3 regions of the Marinobacter sp. EN3 genome follow, and region 2 is predicted to be linked to each of the others. Evidence: predicted binding sites of a transcription regulator. Region 2 holds the regulator's gene; each other region holds the start of a gene.
What was found. The regulator FliA, encoded in region 2, starts transcription of late flagellar genes. The targets are predictions, from matches to a motif close to CTAAAGTTTNNNNNNNNNNNGCCGNTAA.

Region 1 (5,895 bases), on a different contig from region 2:
TGGCGATCGTGTTCCTGATCCGTTGCTGCAAGCTGCAGCAAACCACTTGGGTGCCAGAACTCGCCCTGCCAGCGTTGGTAGAAGCGTTGACTGAAGGAAAGTGCGGTGGCCGCGAGCTCTGTCTGATCGTTGTACTCGACACCGAGTTTTACATACAAAGCCCCCTGGTCATTGCCGGAGGCGCCCGCGCCGGGGCCATTGGCCTGGTCGATAAGCACTACCGGAACGCCCCGTTCTGCCAGATTGCGGGCCAGGGTGGCACCGGCAATTCCGGCACCAATGATGGCGATGGGCTCCGCTCCTGCGGCGGGTGCAACGGCCTGTTCCGCCGCAGGAAATCTGCCGGTCAGCATCTCCCGCTTGCGGCCGAAACCGGGCACTTTCAGCATGTCAAAGCCCTCATCGGCGAGAGCGCGACGAATCCGACCGACCGAAGTAAAAGTGGCAAGGGTGGTGCCCGGTTTACTGTGAGCACGAATCTGCTGAATGGCCTGTTCGAGCCACATGTCGGGGTTCAGTGACGGCGCAAATCCATCCAGAAACCAGGCGTCGGCCACGAATTCCAGTTCGTTCCAGGCGTCCAGCACATCGCCAAAATAGAGGGTAAGCCTGATGGCGCCGCCGCCAAGCACCAGGCGGTGGGTTCCTTTTATCAGCGGAGGGTAGTTCTCAATCAACTCCCGGGCCAGGGGCTGCAGCCCTGGCCAGCTGTCCAAGGCCTTTTCCAGATCGGCCAGAGACAGGGGATAGCGCTCGACCGAGATGAAGTGAAGAATTGCGTGGTCTTGCTCGTCGGGGCGTTGAGCGAGCCACTCTGCCCAGGTTGCCAGGAAGTTGAGCCCGGTGCCGAAACCGGTCTCCGCGATCACAAAATGGCTGTTGCTGTTCAGTGCTGCGAATCGCCCGGGCAGTTCATTTCTGTCGATGAACACATAACGGGTCTCGGCCAGTCCGTCATCTCGGCTGAAATAGACATCGCCAAAGCGGGCCGATTCAGGCACTCCGTCTCGCCATATCAGTTCCGCCGGTTCCATGGCCGGCGGAAGAAGGTCGGGGGTCATGGGGCTCAGTTGTCTTTCGTGATTTCTTCGGCGGACTCGATAATGACCGGGCTCACCGGGACATCGGCCATGCCACGCTGGTAGCCGGTCTGAACCCCTGCGATACGATCAATTACACCCATGCCCTCGGTAACCTTGCCAAAAACGGCATAGCCCGGGCCTCGCACTCCGGCATTCAGGAAATCATTGTTGGCCACATTAACGAAAAACTGGCTGGTGGCAGAATCCGGCGCATTGGTCCGGGCCATAGCGATGGTGCCGCGAAGGTTGGGCAGGGTGCTGGTGGCTTCGTTCACAATCGGGGCTCTGGTTTGTTTGCGTCCAAGATTCTCATCGAATCCGCCGCCCTGGACCATGAAGCCGGGAATCACACGGTGAAAGATGGTGCCGTCGTAAAATCCGTTGTTTACGTAGGCCAAAAAGTTTTCAACGGTTTTTGGAGCGACGTCGGGCCGCAGCTGAAGCACGAATGCGCCTTCCGTCGTCACAAAGCGGACCTCCGGAAGTGCTGTTTCTTCGCTCTGGGCCATGGCTGGTGAGGTGGTCAGCAGAGTGGCAACGAAGGCAAACAGGACAGACATCACAATCGAGATGTGTTTTACGGTATTTGTCATTTTAAGGCAGCTCTCTGTTACAGGTGGTGACCAGAATACTGAGATAATCCGGTTATTACGAAGTTTGAGCAGATCTTAACAGATCATTACGCCATTAAGGGTAAATCAGAACAGCATGCTCAGAGGTTGTGGGCTACGCTTCACTTGATTGTTGAATACCGGGCCGGGTTGTACGGTGATCACTGATACTGCAGGAGGAATCTGGTGAGAATCCGTCAGGGTTTTGAAGAGAAATCCCGGCTTGGCCGGTTGCTGATCAATCGTGGCTATCTGTCTGAAGGTCAGCTGGAAGAAGGACTTCGTGCTCAAAGGGAAACCGGCCAGCGCCTCGGTGAGGTGTTAATCGCTGCCGGCTGGATCTCAGAGCGGGAGCTCCACCGGGTACTCAAGCATCAGTCCCGTTACCGTAACGCAGCGGCACTGGTTACCATGGTCACTCTGCCATTTCAGCCCCTGGTTTCACTGGCGTCCAGCAACACCAACGCAGGGCAGATTGGCGCTGAAGCGGGCGAGCTCTATGCACGGGGCGATCTCACGCCCTTGTCGGAAGAAGAAATGTCAGGGGTGTCTGCTCAAAGCGGTATCGGCCTGATGGAGCGCCTGGAGGCGGTTTCTTCCATGCCTGGCAGCGCCAGGGACAATCCCTCAGGTGACTCTCCCGATGTCGACGTGGTGGAAGGAATCAGGTTGGCGGCCAACGTGTTCGTGCCGGTGCTCAGCTTTCTGGATTCCGACCTTACGATTTCGGGTGTGCATTACCGGGACTCAGAGCCTCGCTACTCGCTGCAGGAAGACGGAGGCCTGCGGCTGGCATTTCCTGAGCGTATTGAGGAAATCCGGATGGACAACATTCGTGTGATGGGCGGGCAAACACCGCCCATGGGCAATGTCAGTATCCGGGATATCCGCTTTCACCCCGATTCGCAGATGACCATTTACACGCGCTGAAAGCCGTGCCCTGAAACGAAAAATGCCCGGAAAATCTCCGGGCATTTTATTTTCTCTGGGCGCTTGGTGTATCAGGCACTGGCCAGAATATTGGTGCTTGAGACGTTGGTCTGCTGGCCTTTGGCGCCATAGAGCTTCTGCTGGGCGGAAGCGCCTCGGAAGATGTCGGTAAGGCGTGACAGGCGCTTTTGCAGATGCCCAAGGATTCGGCCGTTGTTCTGGTTCACAGCCTGACATTCGCGCAAGTGGGTGTCTGCGTCTTTCCAGAGTTGGTGGAGCTCATCCATGCCCGCGGCCCGAATGAATCGTGATGGCTCTCCTGCGTTGGGCTTGTAGCCCATATTCACCAGCAGGTGAATTTTCTTTTTGGCGCGTTCACGAACGCCTTCAAGAATCTGGTTCTTCCGGCTGGTCATTTCTTGCAGGGGCTGGATATCCGCAGAGGAGAGCACGGATTTTTCCTGGTGGAGAAGTTCCGCCAGCAGCTCAAGCTGGCGGATATCTTCCTGAAGAATCGCTTTCAACTGTTCATGTGCGTTCATGCTTTACTCACCCGAAAATGCTTTTATCCATCTCAAGCATTTTCTGGGCCAGTTTCTGAGCATCTACCTTGTAGGTGCCGTTCTCAAGAGCAGAACGAATCTGTTCGATACGATCATCGTCCATTTCGGGGTAATCCCCCAGCTTCTGCTCAAGTTGCTTCAGGTTTTTTGCCTGATTGCTCAGGTTCACATTTTCACCGCGGGCAGCGGGGCTTTGGGCCTTGGCTTGTTCGCCAGTTGTCGCCTGTGAGCCCTGGTTGCCTGTGGCTTTGTCGGCCGTGGTGCGAGTGGTGTTGACCTGGCCTGGGCCAATTCCATTTAAGTCAACTGACATATCAATACCTGCTTGCCTGGGGCCACATCAAAGTGGCGTATTCGGGTTTATATCTACTTAACGGCAAATCCGCGCCATACTTTAGTTACAAAACGGAAAACATTTGCCGCTTTTGCTACTTTGCTGCCTTACATCGGAATTTCGACCCGCCCGGGGCCAACCGCACGGGCTTTGACTGTCCGGGACGAGCGGAGATTCTCTACCAGAACCTGCTCTCCAACCCCTGCACTCGCCAGTGCTTTACCGCGAGAAGACACCGAAAATGAGCCTGAACGCGCGGTGATAATAACATGATCGCCCCGCTCAATCGCGTTGGGGGCTTCAAGGAGATCCGGGGTCATTACCGTGCCGGCATTCACCGGGCGGCGCATCATCATCCCTGAAATGGACTCTTTGCGGGTGAGTACTCCGCGGCGACTGGCGTTGATCTGAACCGAATTTACGGTTACCAGATCCTGTGTCAAACGCTCCCCGCGCGCCAGGGGGCGAGCCGCTACCAGGGCAGGGCCATGAACCTCAACGCTGGTGGTCACGTACATTTTCCAGGGGCGTTCACCACTACACGATACCAGCACAGACGGGCTGGTGGTTTGTAGAGGATCGCCCGCAAATTCGGTGTTCAGCCCCTGATCGCAGGCGGCAAGGGCGATGCGGCTGTCGATAGCGCCGACTTCATAGCTGCTTTCATAGCCCTCGGCTGCAAGGGTTTCGGACCACCTGACCAGAAACGTCTGGGCGGCGTTACGGATGGTTTCAGCAGTGGTACGTTCTGAAGACTGAGTGACCGGGCTCAGTAAAAGGCACAATGCAGCCAAAAAGATGATTCGCATACGCACCGGTTTGTCCTATGCTGTCTGTATCTGTGTGTTTTGTCGAAATTCGTTAAGGATTCGGGTTCTTGGGCCGTTAACCCTTAACAGGTCTGCAGGCGTCAAAGAATTGTCTTGGACATGCCTGAAACCACCTTACAATGATTTAAGCAATATTGATGCCGGTATAGGCACGCCAGGAGTAAAGCATCATGGCAGGGGTATTAGACAGCGTTAACCAACGCACCCAGCTGGTCGGTCAGAACCGGCTCGAACTCTTGCTGTTCCGTTTACGGGGGCAGCAGATGTACGGCATCAACGTATTCAAGGTCAAAGAGGTGCTTCAGTGCCCCAAGCTGTCATCGATTCCCAACAGCCGGAGCGTGGTTCGAGGGGTTTCCCACATCCGCGGTGAAACCATTCCGATTATCGATCTGAGTATGTCGATTGGCTTGCCGGGTATACCGCAGGAACAGCTGTCCACCAGTTTCGTGATCATCACGGAATACAACCGTAAAACTCAGGGCTTTCTGGTAACGGGCGTAGACCGGATTATGAATATGAACTGGGAAGACATTCTGCCTCCACCGAAGGGTGCCGGAAAGGATGTCTACCTCACGGCGGTTACCAAGATTGACGATAAACTTGTAGAAATCATAGATGTAGAAAAGATTCTTGCAGAAGTTTCTCCGCTCAGGGAAGATGTGACGGAAGAGCTGGTCAGCCGAAGTGCGGAACGGGTTCCCGGCCATTTGCCCGTGCTGGTTGTGGATGATTCTTCCGTGGCTCGCAGGCAGATTGAGCGCTGTTTGACCGCTATCGGAATGGAAGTGGTTACCAAAAACGACGGCAAGCAGGCGCTACAGTATCTCAAGGAGATTACCCAGGACGGTTCAAAAGCAAGCGACCACCTGTCTTTGATTATCTCTGATGTTGAGATGCCGGAAATGGACGGCTACACCCTGGTTACCAGAATCAAGGAAGATCCGGCGCTGAAAGAAATGTATATCATGCTGCATACCTCGCTGAGTGGCGTCTTTAACCGGGCGATGGTGCAGAAAGTGGGCGCAGACGATTTCATGGCGAAATTCAGCCCGGATGAGCTGGCCGAGCGAGTAATGGAGATTATTGATCAGCACTAGTGCTCGGCTGACGGTTTCACCCACGAAGAGATCCAATGAAAGCGGACATGACGCCCCAGGAATACGAAGCCTTTAAAAAGTTCCTGCAGGATGCGTGCGGCATTCTGCTGGGTGATAACAAGCAGTACCTTGTGAAGAGCAGGCTTCGGCGGATACTCGAAGAAAACAGCCTGAACTCCCTTGGAGAGCTTCTCGAACGATTGCAGAGGCCTGGTCGGGCGGGTTTGCGCGAAGTGGTCATCGATGCGATGACCACCAACGAGACGCTGTGGTTTCGGGATAATCATCCGTTCCGGATTCTGCAGGAAAAGCTCTTGCCGGAGTTCGCCGAGCGAAATTCACTCCAGCCCCTGAGAATCTGGTCTGCCGCCTGTTCTACTGGCCAGGAGCCGTATTCTGTAGCCATGGTGGTGGACGAGTTCCGCCGTACCCGGCCTGGTAAGCT
Region 2 (5,895 bases):
AACATGGTGGAAAAGCTGCAACGATCCCTTCAGGACAGCGTGCAGCGCCAGGAAATGCTCGGCAAGCCCGCCATCCTGCTGGTTTCGGGGCCCTTGCGGCCAGTACTGGCGAAGTTTGCCAGCTACGGGGTAGAGCGTTTGCATGTGCTCTCTTACCAGGAAATCCCGGATAACAAACAGATCACGATAGTCGCTTCTGTGGGTCAATAAACCGACGGAGCATCGCGGGGAGCCAGAGTGCTTGCCGGTGGGAGGATGAAACAGCATGAAAGTAAAACGGTTTTTTGCGCAGTCCATGGCTGAGGCCCTGAAGCAGGTAAGCCACGAAATGGGGCCGGATGCCGTTATTCTGTCTAACCGCCGGGTTGATGGTGGTGTTGAGATCGTGACGGCACTCGACTACGACGAAAACATGGCGCGTCAGCGTCTTGGCGATAGGGCGGTTGAAGCCACCAACGGCTCCCGGCTGGCAGAGATGCAGGCCGAGCAGCATCGTCGGCTGGAAGAGGAGCTGAACCGGTCCCGCAGTCGCATTCGTGAGGTTCGGGAAAAGCGCGCAGGAAGTGGCGCCTCAGGTGGCGTGGCGTCGTCCTTGTCTTTCGAGACTGCCGATTTTCCGGCGTCACGTCCCAGTGATGAAGCGCTGGCAAAGCCGTTTGCGGGTAGCGAATCCGGCGCCGGTGGCTATGCCGATGAACTGGCCAGTATGCGTGCCGAAATCAGCTCTCTGCGTGATCTGGTCAGTGGTAAGGCTGCAACTGCCACGCCGACCGGCAACAGCGCAGTTCAGCAACGATTGGCCGAGCGCCTGCAGGAGTTCGGTTTGGGCGCGGAGCTGGCCGGCTCTCTGTCCCGTCGGCACCGGGCCGGGCGTCTGGAGGACGGCTGGAAGCAGTCACTGAAAATGCTGGCGACCGGCGTTCGTACCGGTCGCGAAGACTGGCTTGATGCCGGCGGTATCTATGCCCTGGTCGGGCCAACCGGGTCTGGCAAAACCACCACCATTGGCAAGCTGGCGGCCCGCTACGTGCTTGAGCATGGTCCGGATTCGTTGGCACTGGTGACCACCGACCGCTATCGTGTGGCCGCTCATGAGCAGCTCTTCGTGTTCGGCCGCATCCTGAATGTGCCCGTGCGTGTGGTGGATGAGAGCCATTCCCTGGATGACATTCTTGATGAGTTATCGGATCGACACCTGGTGCTGATTGACACTGCCGGCCTGACCAGTGCCGACCGCGGTTACCAGGAACAACTGGCGGAGTTGGCTCGCAGCGATCACAATATCCGTACACATCTGGTGGTCTCCGCCACCAGTCAGCCACGTATCATGAAATCCGTGTGGCATTGCTATAAGATGGCAAGCCTTGCAGGCTGCATCATGACCAAGATTGATGAGGCCCTGACCTTGGGCGAAGCGCTCGGGTTCGTTATGGAGACCAGCTTACCGGTGGCCTGGTACACCGATGGCCAGAAGATACCGGAAGATCTCCAGAGGGCGGAGGCCATTCCGTTAGTGCGCCTGGGCGTAGAACGGCTTAAGGCCGTGCAGAGCGCACAGACAGTCGCCGAAGGTGCCTGAGCCTCGTTGGCGACCAGAATAAAACACCGGCACGCGTGCCCGTACAAGAACGTAGTAAGAGACTGATAACAGTATGAGCAGACCACATCCGGTTCAGGTGATTGCGGTTTCCGGCGGCAAGGGCGGTGTCGGCAAGAGCAATGTTTCGGTCAATCTCGGTATCGCCCTGGCCCAGAAGGGGCGCCGGGTTGTCTTGCTGGACGCGGATCTCGGGCTCGCCAACATCGATGTGTTGCTCGGCATTACCGCTAATCGAAATCTGCAAGACGTACTCAGCGGCGATTGTGATCTGAAAGACGTGCTGGTGAATGGCCCTGGTGGTATCAAGATTGTACCGGCTTCCTCCGGCACCCAGCGTATGACCCAGCTCAGCGCCATGGAACATGCCGGCCTGATCAACGCTTTCAGTGAGCTGGGCGACCAGATTGACGTTCTGATTGTGGATACCGCCGCAGGTATTTCTGAATCGGTGGTCAGCTTCCTCAGGGCCTCGCAGGAACTTCTGCTGGTGGTCTGCGACGAACCTACTTCCATTACCGATGCGTACGCGTTGATCAAGCTGATGAACCGGGATTATGGCACCAACCGCTTCCGTATCCTGGCAAACCAGGTCCGCAATGAGCAGGAAGGCCGCCATCTGTTTGAAAAACTGACCCGGGTCACCGAGCGTTTTCTGGATGTGGCACTACAATATGTAGGTATCGTGCCTTACGACGAGGCCGTCAAGAAAGCCGTCCAAAGACAGAAAGCGGTATTGGATGCCTATCCGAGGGCGAAAGCCTCGCTGGCTATCCGGGCTCTGGCCGAAAAAGTGGACAGTTGGCCTTTGCCGTCCTCTCCCAGGGGGCATCTCGAATTCTTCGTGGAGCGGCTCGTCGAAGTCTGATCTGAATCCAGTCCTACAAGAAAACCGGATACATGACATTGGCGAAACATCTGGGAATTTACCATCAGGCCGGCGCCAGGAGCCCTTCAGCCCTGATTGAAGAGCATGCGCCGCTGGTCAAGAAAATCGCCCTTCATCTCATGGCCCGGCTGCCGCCATCAGTGCAGCTGGAAGACCTTATGCAGGCCGGTATGATTGGCCTGCTGGAGGCCGCGCAGCGCTATTCTTCCGGCAAAGGTGCCACCTTTGAAACCTACGCAGGGATTCGCATCCGCGGCGCCATGGTGGATGAGATCCGCAAAGGCGACTGGGTGCCCCGCTCAGTGCATCGCAACGCCCGGCGAATCGCCAGTGCTATCAAGCAGGTGGAAGATCGTACCGGGCGCGAGGCCCAGGATGCCGAAGTAGCTGAAGAGCTTGGCATTGGTCTGGACGAGTACCATGCCTCACTCGCCGACGCTAACAGCGGTAGACTTTTTAGTCTTGATGAGCTCAATGAATCCGGCGAGCTGCCGATAGAAGAAGCAGAAGCGAGTGATAATCCGCTGGACGGTATTGCTTCAGGCGCTTTCCAGCGAAGTCTCGCAGACGCCATTGAGCAGTTGCCTGAGCGTGAAAAGCTGGTATTGAGCCTGTATTACCAGGAAGAGCTCAACCTCAAGGAAATCGGTGCGGTGCTAGGGGTCAGTGAGAGCCGGGTAAGCCAGATTCACAGCCAGGCGGCGTTGCGACTTCGCAGCCGGCTGGCCGAGTGGCGGGATGGTGACAACGACTGATCGGCCAGGTGCTGTGTTTCTCTCTCAGCAAGCTGTGTAGCTTTTGGTAAACGATGCTTTACAACGTGCGCAAACACCACACAATAAGCGCTTAAGGTAGCAGCCTGCTAGACTTCCAAAAGGCTGAATGAATTCCGGGTGTTACTGACTGGAGGTCCCATTGGACAAGAACATGAAAATTCTCATTGTGGATGACTTCTCCACAATGCGACGCATCATCAAAAACCTGCTGCGAGATCTCGGCTTCACCAATACGGATGAAGCAGACGATGGCAACACCGCGTTGCCCATGCTCCGAAGCGGCAAGTATGACTTCCTGGTGACTGACTGGAACATGCCCGGCATGTCGGGCTTTGACCTTCTGAAGGCTGTCCGTGCTGATGAAAACCTGAAGAACCTGCCGGTTCTGATGGTAACGGCAGAGGCTAAGCGGGACCAGATCGTGGCTGCGGCTCAGGCCGGGGTGAACGGGTATGTGGTCAAGCCTTTCACGGCAGCCGTGCTGAAGGAAAAGATCGAGAAAATCTTCGAACGAATCCAGTAACCAGAGGTCGGATGGCTCGCCATGAGTGATACCAAACAGAACCATCAGGGCCTTGATCCGGAGGTGGCGGAGAAGCTTCAAAAGCAGGCCTCCGACCTGGCCGAGAATGTAAACGCCGGGAATTATGCCAAGGCGATGACCCTGATCAATGAACTGAGCGAGGTTCGCGATCAGAGTCTGTATCGGGAAGTGGGGCGACTGACCCGCAGCCTCCATGAGGCAATCCGGAACTTCCAGATAGACCCGCGTAATGCCGAGCAGAAAGAAGTGCTGTCGAAGATGAGCGACGCTTCTGACCGTCTGGCCTATGTGGTTCAGATGACCAGCCAGGCGGCGAACCGCACCATGGATCTGGTTGAGGAAAGCATGCCGGTGGCTCACGCCATGCGGGATGAAGCGGTTTCCCTGCGGGATGAGTGGCAGCGTCTGCGCCGTCGTGAAATGGAGCCTGCGGAGTTTCGGGAGCTTTACGGTCGCATCGACAAGTTCTTCGCTGGCCTGACGACAGACTCCGACAGTCTGTACCAGAACCTGTCGGAAATCCTTCTGGCTCAGGATTTTCAGGATCTTACCGGTCAGGTTATCCAGAAGGTCACCGCGTTGGTGAAAGAGGTGGAAGACAACCTTCTTGGTCTGGTGGTGATGGCCAGCCACGTTGATCAACTGACCGGCACAGTGCATCAGATTGAAGAAAAAGAAGAATCGGCCGAAAAAGGGGTAGGGCCCCAGATCAAGGCCGATGAGCGGGAAGATGTAGTTTCGGGACAGGACGATGTGGACGATCTGCTGTCCAGTCTCGGATTCTGATAATAAAGAGGGTGACGCATGGCGTTAGATGCTGATGAAGAGATCCTGCAGGACTTCCTGGTAGAAGCCGGCGAGATACTCGAAAAGTTGTCGGAGCAGCTGGTGGATCTGGAGCAGCATCCCGATGACAGCGATCTGCTGAACGCCATTTTCCGTGGCTTCCATACCGTGAAAGGGGGCGCAGGCTTCCTTCAGCTGGAGGCACTGGTTAATTGCTGCCACTCTGCGGAGAACGTGTTTGATATTCTCCGGAATCACAAGCGCAAGGTAACACCGGACCTGATGGACGTGGTGCTGGAGGCGCTGGACAACGTTAATGCCATGTTCGAAGAAGTCCGCAACCGGGAAGAACCGACGCCCGCGCCGGACGAACTGATTGAAGCTCTGGATGCACTCGCCAAACCCGAGTCCGAGGATGCACCGGCGGTGGAAGCACCAACCCCGGCACAGGAGCCGTCGTCTGCGGATGTCGGACAGCAAGGGGATCAGGGCGATATCACTGACGAAGAGTTCGAGCAGCTGCTGGACGCGTTGGCGGATGAAAAATCCGATGGCCAGAAACCGGTCGGCAACGAGCAGGTGAGCACCCCGGCAGAATCCGCCGGCGGCTCAGACAGTGATGAGATTACCGACGATGAATTTGAGGCCCTGCTGGATCAACTCCACGGCAAGGGCCAGTTTGCCGGCGCGCCTGCGGAAGATGAAGCGCCCAAGGCAGATATCGACACCAGCGGTGGCTCGGAGAAATCATCCGGTGACGCCGATCTGATTTCCGACGACGAATTCGAGAACCTGCTGGACGAACTGCATGGCAAGGGTGCAGGCCCAAGCGCGGGGGCTGCCGCAGGTGAGCCCAAGCCTGCGCCGGCTCCATCAAGCAAGGCCGAACCAGCCCCGGAACCAAAGAAAGCGGAAGCCAAAGCCGAGAGCAAGGCCGCTTCCAAGCCGGCCCCTGCGCCTGCACCTGCCCGTGAGGCCGCACCAGCGGGCGAAACCACGGTTCGGGTTGATACCAAGCGCCTGGACGACATCATGAACATGGTGGGCGAACTGGTGCTGGTGCGTAACCGCCTGCAGCGTCTGGGTTCCGAAAGCGAAGACGAACACATGCACAAGGCAGTGGCCAATCTCGATGTGGTGACCACGGATCTGCAGGCTGCCGTCATGCAAACACGGATGCAGCCGATCAAGAAAGTTTTCGGCCGTTTCCCCAGAGTGGTGCGCGACCTGGCCCGCAGTCTGAAGAAAGAAGTGAATCTGGTCATGCACGGTGAGGAAACCGACCTGGATAAAAACCTGGTTG
Region 3 (5,895 bases), on a different contig from region 2:
TCGTAACAGCCGCGGGACTTCATGCCCACGTAGCGGTTCTCGACGATGTCCAAGCGGCCAATACCATTTTCACCGGCCAGCTTGTTCAGGGTTTCCAGCACCACGTGGGGCTTCATTTCCTGACCATCAACGGCAACGATGTCACCCTTCCTGTAGGTGAGCTCCACGTAGGTGGGCTTGTCCGGGGCGGCTTCCGGAGACACACTCCAACGCCACATGTCTTCCTCGGCTTCCGCCCACGGGTCTTCCAGGTTGATGCCTTCGTAGGAGATGTGCAGCAGGTTGGCGTCCATGGAGTACGGGCTCTTGCCCTTCTTCATTTCCACCGGGATGTTGCGCTCTTCACAGTACTTGAGCAGCTTCTCGCGGGAGTTCAGATCCCACTCGCGCCAGGGAGCGATCACCTTCACGCCCGGCTTCAGGGCATAGGCGCCAAGCTCAAAACGAACCTGGTCGTTACCTTTACCGGTGGCACCGTGAGAGATAGCATCCGCGCCAGTCTCATTGGCAATGTCGATCAGGCGCTTGGCAATCAGCGGGCGGGCGATAGAGGTACCCAGCAGGTACTCGCCTTCGTAGATGGTATTGGCGCGGAACATCGGGAACACGTAATCGCGCACAAACTCCTCGCGCAGGTCCTCGATGTAGATTTCCTTAACGCCCAGCGCTTCGGCTTTCGCACGCGCCGGCTCCACTTCCTCGCCCTGGCCAATATCGGCGGTAAAGGTTACCACCTCACAGTTATAGGTATCCTGCAACCACCGAACGATGACGGAAGTATCCAGGCCACCGGAATAGGCCAGCACCACCTTTTTAATATCAGACATGCCCTTGCTCCAGACTGAACAGAATGGATGTGTTGAAAAGAAGGGCAACATTGTACGGGATGGCGGGGGGAATGGCTATAAAGCCCCTACCCTGCCAAAGGATAGGGGCGCCATGGACGGCAAAAGTACTGGTTTAGCCAGCGGCCTGGGAGTGCTGGGTTACCACTTCTTCGCGGATGCCGTCCCAGCCTTCTTTGACAGAGCGCAACAGGCCGATGACTTCGTCCAGCTTGGCGATGTCGTTGCGGGCACTGCCTTCCAGCAAGGTACGTTCCATGTAGTCATACAAAGCTTCAAGCCGTGGCGCCAGATCGCCGCCCTTCTCGAAATCCAAGAAGGAACGAAGCCCGCCAATGATTTCAATGGCCTTATTGATCAACTGGGCCTTGCCAGAATAATCCTTCGCCTGGATCCGGGACTTGGCCATGTTGATCCGCTCAATTGCACCGTTGTAAAGCAGCTGGATAAGCCTATGAGGATCCGCATCGATGATGCTGGTTTGAGTGTTTACGCGCTGATATGCCTGCAAACCATTCATATATCACCTGTATTTCGGAAGAGAACTAGTCCTGATTAGATCGCGGCGCTATTGCAGCCAACTGTTGGCTCACAAAATTACCGGTACTTTGAATCTGCGCAATAAGGGAGTCTGCAGCAGAAAACTGATTGATAAGCCGTTCCTCATAGGAGGCAATTCTTAACTCCAGTTGATCGCGCTGATCCTGAATATTACTTAGCGTTTTATTCAAACCGTCAGTTCGGTTCGACAGGGATCCATTACTGGAGAGAAAACCCTCCAGTCGATCAAGCGTTCGCCCAGCAATTCCATCAACCCCGTCCCGCTCCGCAAATAAAGCGCTAACCGCCCCCGGATTGTCGTCGAGCTGCTGTTTGAACTTGGCCTGGTCAAATTCCAATTTACCGGTACTCGGATCGGTAGCGATCCCAATATCACCAAGCATGCGGACTGGGGAGCCCTCCAGACCCTCTGGGATCGTGGTCAATAGTCCACGCAAATCACTTTGAATACTGCGTATTGTTGAGTCACCTGAGAGGACCCCACCTCGACCTGATGCCGAGTCAAAGCCGGAGTATTTTTTTATCACATCCTGCAAGGCATTGAATTTATCCACGAACTCCTGAACACGACCGGCAACTGCATCTGAATCTCGAGCGACACTCACTGATGAGATACCCGTAGACTTAAGATCGAAAGTAACACCATCAACTACCCCCTCCACTATGTTGCTTGAGCGGGTGATGGCAATGCCGTTTACTTCCAACTGGGCATCTTTTGCTTGGACGGTTTCAGTAAGATTGGAGGTAGTGCCATCAAAGGCAAAACGTGAGAGCCCCCCTGTGTCGGTATCTGAACCATCACCGTCGCCGGAAACTGACACCTGGATGGCATTCGAGATACCCGACTCGTTTGAGGACAAAACAAGGCGATAACCGCTTCCCGTATCCACAATACCTGCAGAAACGCCAGCATTAGCATCATTAATGGCTGACGCAACACCGTCAAGCGTGTTGTTACTTTCGTCAATCGTAATGTTTGTACTCACACCGCCGACATTAAAAGTGAGTGTTCCAGTGCCTATGGCCGTAGAGTCGCGATCAGAAAACTCACCCGAGGCCAGAGACTGCGACTGGGCAAGCTGAGTCACATTGAGGCTATAACTGCCCCTAACCGCGAGAGCGGGGTCGATTGAGACTCCAGATACAGACTCATTTGATGAATTCGCAGAAAATGCCTTAAGGCCTTCCGAAGAGCTCAAAGTCTCCATTGGCGAACGCAACGCTTCAAGAGCACTGCGCAAGGCGCCGTACGCAGAAATCTTTGATTCGGTTGTCTGTTGCTGCTGGTTAAGACGCACTTCCGCAGGCCTGCGTTCTGCGTTAACCAATTGGTCAACAAGGTCGGCACTAAAGATGCCAGAACCCGCTCCCAGTGATGAAATTGCCATATCGCTGCCTCCAGAAAGGCTATTTACTAACCAATATAACGGCCAAAAGCGGAAAAACTTTGCCTATCACGGTAATTTAACTCGTTACAGTGTGTAAACCACAGACTCTCCTCTGAAGGACAGCGCCGCCGGACCCGTTGAGAGGTGCGGCGGCGCTGGAGTTCCGTTGCTCAGCCAAGACAAAAGCGGCAATACTCTACACTTTGATATTGAACAACGTCAGCGGCTCATCCTGCTGCAAATTTTCTGCCAACCTCATCGCCACTTCATCTGGAATCTGACGAATAACTTCCTGGGTTTCTTGGTCAACCACCCGAACAATCGTTTGGCCAAGTTCATTATTCACTTCAAACTGCAGATCCCTCTGGACGCTTTGGACATAGTCGTTCAACTTTGATACTGCATCATCCAACTGCCCTCGCTGAGCCTCGCTGAGCCGCTCAAGTCTTTCGGCTTTTGACTGTTGCTGGGCCTCTTGAGGAGATTGACTGGAATTGACGGATGTCGACCGACCAGAAGGGGAAACGGCAAGCTGAGTGGATGCATTTCTGCCTTCAGCCAGAGGTGACGCAGACGCCCGAGCCGGGGCTTGCTCACTGGAGCGGACCAGCTTCAAATCCGGGTTTTTCAGGTTCACGTCATTCATAGCTCACCTCGCTATCCTTATCACGGCTTGGAGCCACCCCTCATAAATGAAGGGTGGCTGCTGCCGTCAACATGTCCCGATTACTGCAGGAGGGACAGAACCTGGTTTGGACGGGCGTTAGCCTGGGCCAGAACCGAGATGCCGGCCTGCTGAAGCACGTTAGACTTGGCGAGCTTTGCCGATTCGGCTGCGAAATCAGCGTCCAAGATCCGGCTATTGGCAGCGCTCAGGTTCTCAATTGACGTGCCCAGATTTGCAATTGTGCTCTCGAAACGATTCTGCACCGCACCCAATTTACCTCTGAACTCGTTCACACTCTTCAAGGCTGCATCAACCTTGTCAATCTCAGCGCCAACAGTCGCGTTATCACCTGTCACGTCTAATCCAGCAACCGTCAGAGTAGCGGTATCCATTTTATTCCCACTCAGATCAATCGAGATTTTCTCGCCACTGTTCGCACCCACTTGAAAATCAATGGCGGCAGCAGGTCCATTCAAAACCTCAACGTCATTGAACTTTGTGTCAGTGACAAGCCGGTCGATTTCCGCCAGACGGTCTGTGACCTCTTGCTGCAGGGCAGTCTTGTCATCTGCGCTATTCGTACCGTTTGCGGCCTGAACTGCAAGTTCGCGGATGCGCTGAAGGTTGTTGGTCACTTCATTCAATGCACCTTCTGCTGTTTGCGCCAGCGAGATACCATCGTTCGCATTACGCTGGGCTACTGTAAGGCCCCGGACTTGAGCATCGAACCGGGTAGAGATTGCCAAACCTGCAGCATCATCTTTCGCGGAATTGATCCGCAAACCAGAGGATAGCCGCTGTAGCGCTTCGTTACCCAAATTCTGGGACCGCCCCAATTGGTTCTGCGCATTCAAAGAAGCCACGTTCGTGTTAATACCGAGAGCCATAATACTTCTCCTTCGACAGATGTCGTTATTTCATGGAAGAGGTCTGGCGCCCGTTTCAAAGCTGATAGCGCCGCCCTGTTAACTCACTTAACGGCGCCCGGCGTGTTTGCTTTAGAAAAAAAACAGGCGTTTTTGTTAACAAATGTAAAATCGGCAAATCAATTCCTCTTCAAAGCGGCAAAAGTTTGACCAATGGCGATTCGGACTTTTTGAAAGCAAAAAATTGGCTCATAAAAACAATCTGTTATCCATAAAATAAAGAATTGGCACACCCTTCGCTTGTAACCCTGCAACACGGCAATTTAACGAGTTTAAGCCGGCCAAGGCCCCCTTCATGACCGGGCACCAGGGTTCCGGCACCGCTGAGCAGGGAGAAATGATATGCCTCAGGTCATCAACACTAATATCGCCTCATTGAACGCCCAAAGGAACCTTAACGCATCCCAGGGAGCCGCCAATACAGCTCTTGAAAGGCTTTCCTCAGGTCTTAGGATCAACTCCGCCAAAGACGATGCAGCAGGTCTTGCCATTTCAACCAGGTTCGAATCTCAGATATCCGGCTTGAATGTGGCTCAAAGAAACGCCAATGACGGCATATCTCTGGCACAGACTACGGAAGGCGCCTTAAATGAGGTTGTATCCAACCTCCAGAGAATCCGAGAACTTGCCATTCAGTCGGCCAACGCTACAAACAGCCAATCGGACCGTGAAGCGTTGGATGCGGAAGTCCAACAAAGGATAGCTGAGATTAGCCGGATCTCGAACCAAACAACCTTTAATGGGCTGAAGGTTCTTGATGGCACATTTGGCATTGCCTCCTTTCAGGTTGGAGCCAATTCAGGGGATACCATTAGCGTAGACTTGACAGAGGGGACGCGAGCAGGCGATATCGGTTCTATCGCCACAGCGCTGGCATTAAACGTCAACTTTAGCGGAACTAATGCGGTGGCTGCAAACGACACCTTTACCGTTACAGTTGGCGGCGGTAGTGCTCAAACTGTCACCTTTACTGGCGAAGAAGCCAGCATCTCAGATGTCGTCAATACAATTAATAGCCAAATTGACGGGGCATTTGCGGTCGCAACAGACGATGGGGCAAGCATCGAGATAAAGTCCGATCAAGATCTTAGCGCAATCGCCCTCACCACCAACGGTACAACTGCTCTAACCGCCAGTGCAACAGCTGCAACTGTTGACGGCAGCCTGGAGGATGTCGCAATAGATTCCGTAAACGGCGCAAATGATGCCATTATTCGAGTCGATGAAGCACTAACGACTATTAACTCAATCCGGAGTGAGTTGGGTGCGATTCAAAACCGCTTTGAATCTACTATTGCTAACCTGGCCACTACCTCCGAAAACCTATCGGCCTCCAACAGCCGAATTCGGGATGCGGACTTCGCAGCGGAATCCGCCGAACTCGCCCGCACCCAGGTGCTCCAACAGGCCGGCCTCTCTGTACTGGCTCAGGCCAACGCCCGACCACAGCAGGTACTGCAGTTACTGCAGGGATAATCATCGCCAAGTGGTACAAAACGGCCGGGTTA

Region 1: flgM (flagellar biosynthesis anti-sigma factor FlgM) is a predicted target of FliA. The motif match lies at 3,557-3,584, and genes of this name have one in related genera.
Region 3: fliD (flagellar filament capping protein FliD) is a predicted target of FliA. The motif match lies at 2,830-2,857, and genes of this name have one in related genera.

What each region holds. Positions count from the first base shown of each region.
Region 1 covers NZ_AXCC01000021.1:22,198-28,092, reverse strand. The annotation lists gene mnmC (bifunctional tRNA (5-methylaminomethyl-2-thiouridine)(34)-methyltransferase MnmD/FAD-dependent 5-carboxymethylaminomethyl-2-thiouridine(34) oxidoreductase MnmC) at 1-1,061, opposite strand, end outside; gene Q675_RS26555 (peptidylprolyl isomerase) at 1,067-1,675, opposite strand; gene Q675_RS26550 (hypothetical protein) at 1,880-2,623, shown strand; gene Q675_RS26545 (flagella synthesis protein FlgN) at 2,695-3,165, opposite strand; gene flgM (flagellar biosynthesis anti-sigma factor FlgM) at 3,173-3,499, opposite strand; gene flgA (flagellar basal body P-ring formation chaperone FlgA) at 3,628-4,335, opposite strand; gene Q675_RS26530 (chemotaxis protein CheV) at 4,521-5,450, shown strand; gene Q675_RS26525 (CheR family methyltransferase) at 5,486-5,895, shown strand, end outside.
Region 2 covers NZ_AXCC01000001.1:637,480-643,374, reverse strand. The annotation lists gene flhA (flagellar biosynthesis protein FlhA) at 1-210, shown strand, start outside; gene flhF (flagellar biosynthesis protein FlhF) at 266-1,579, shown strand; gene Q675_RS22535 (MinD/ParA family protein) at 1,653-2,465, shown strand; gene Q675_RS22530 (RNA polymerase sigma factor FliA) at 2,498-3,241, shown strand; gene cheY (chemotaxis response regulator CheY) at 3,402-3,785, shown strand; gene Q675_RS22520 (protein phosphatase CheZ) at 3,807-4,592, shown strand; gene Q675_RS22515 (chemotaxis protein CheA) at 4,611-5,895, shown strand, end outside.
Region 3 covers NZ_AXCC01000037.1:17,001-22,895, reverse strand. The annotation lists gene Q675_RS31610 (argininosuccinate synthase) at 1-827, opposite strand, end outside; gene fliS (flagellar export chaperone FliS) at 961-1,365, opposite strand; gene fliD (flagellar filament capping protein FliD) at 1,391-2,794, opposite strand; gene Q675_RS31595 (flagellar protein FlaG) at 2,991-3,440, opposite strand; gene Q675_RS31590 (flagellin domain-containing protein) at 3,521-4,348, opposite strand; gene Q675_RS31585 (flagellin) at 4,730-5,863, shown strand.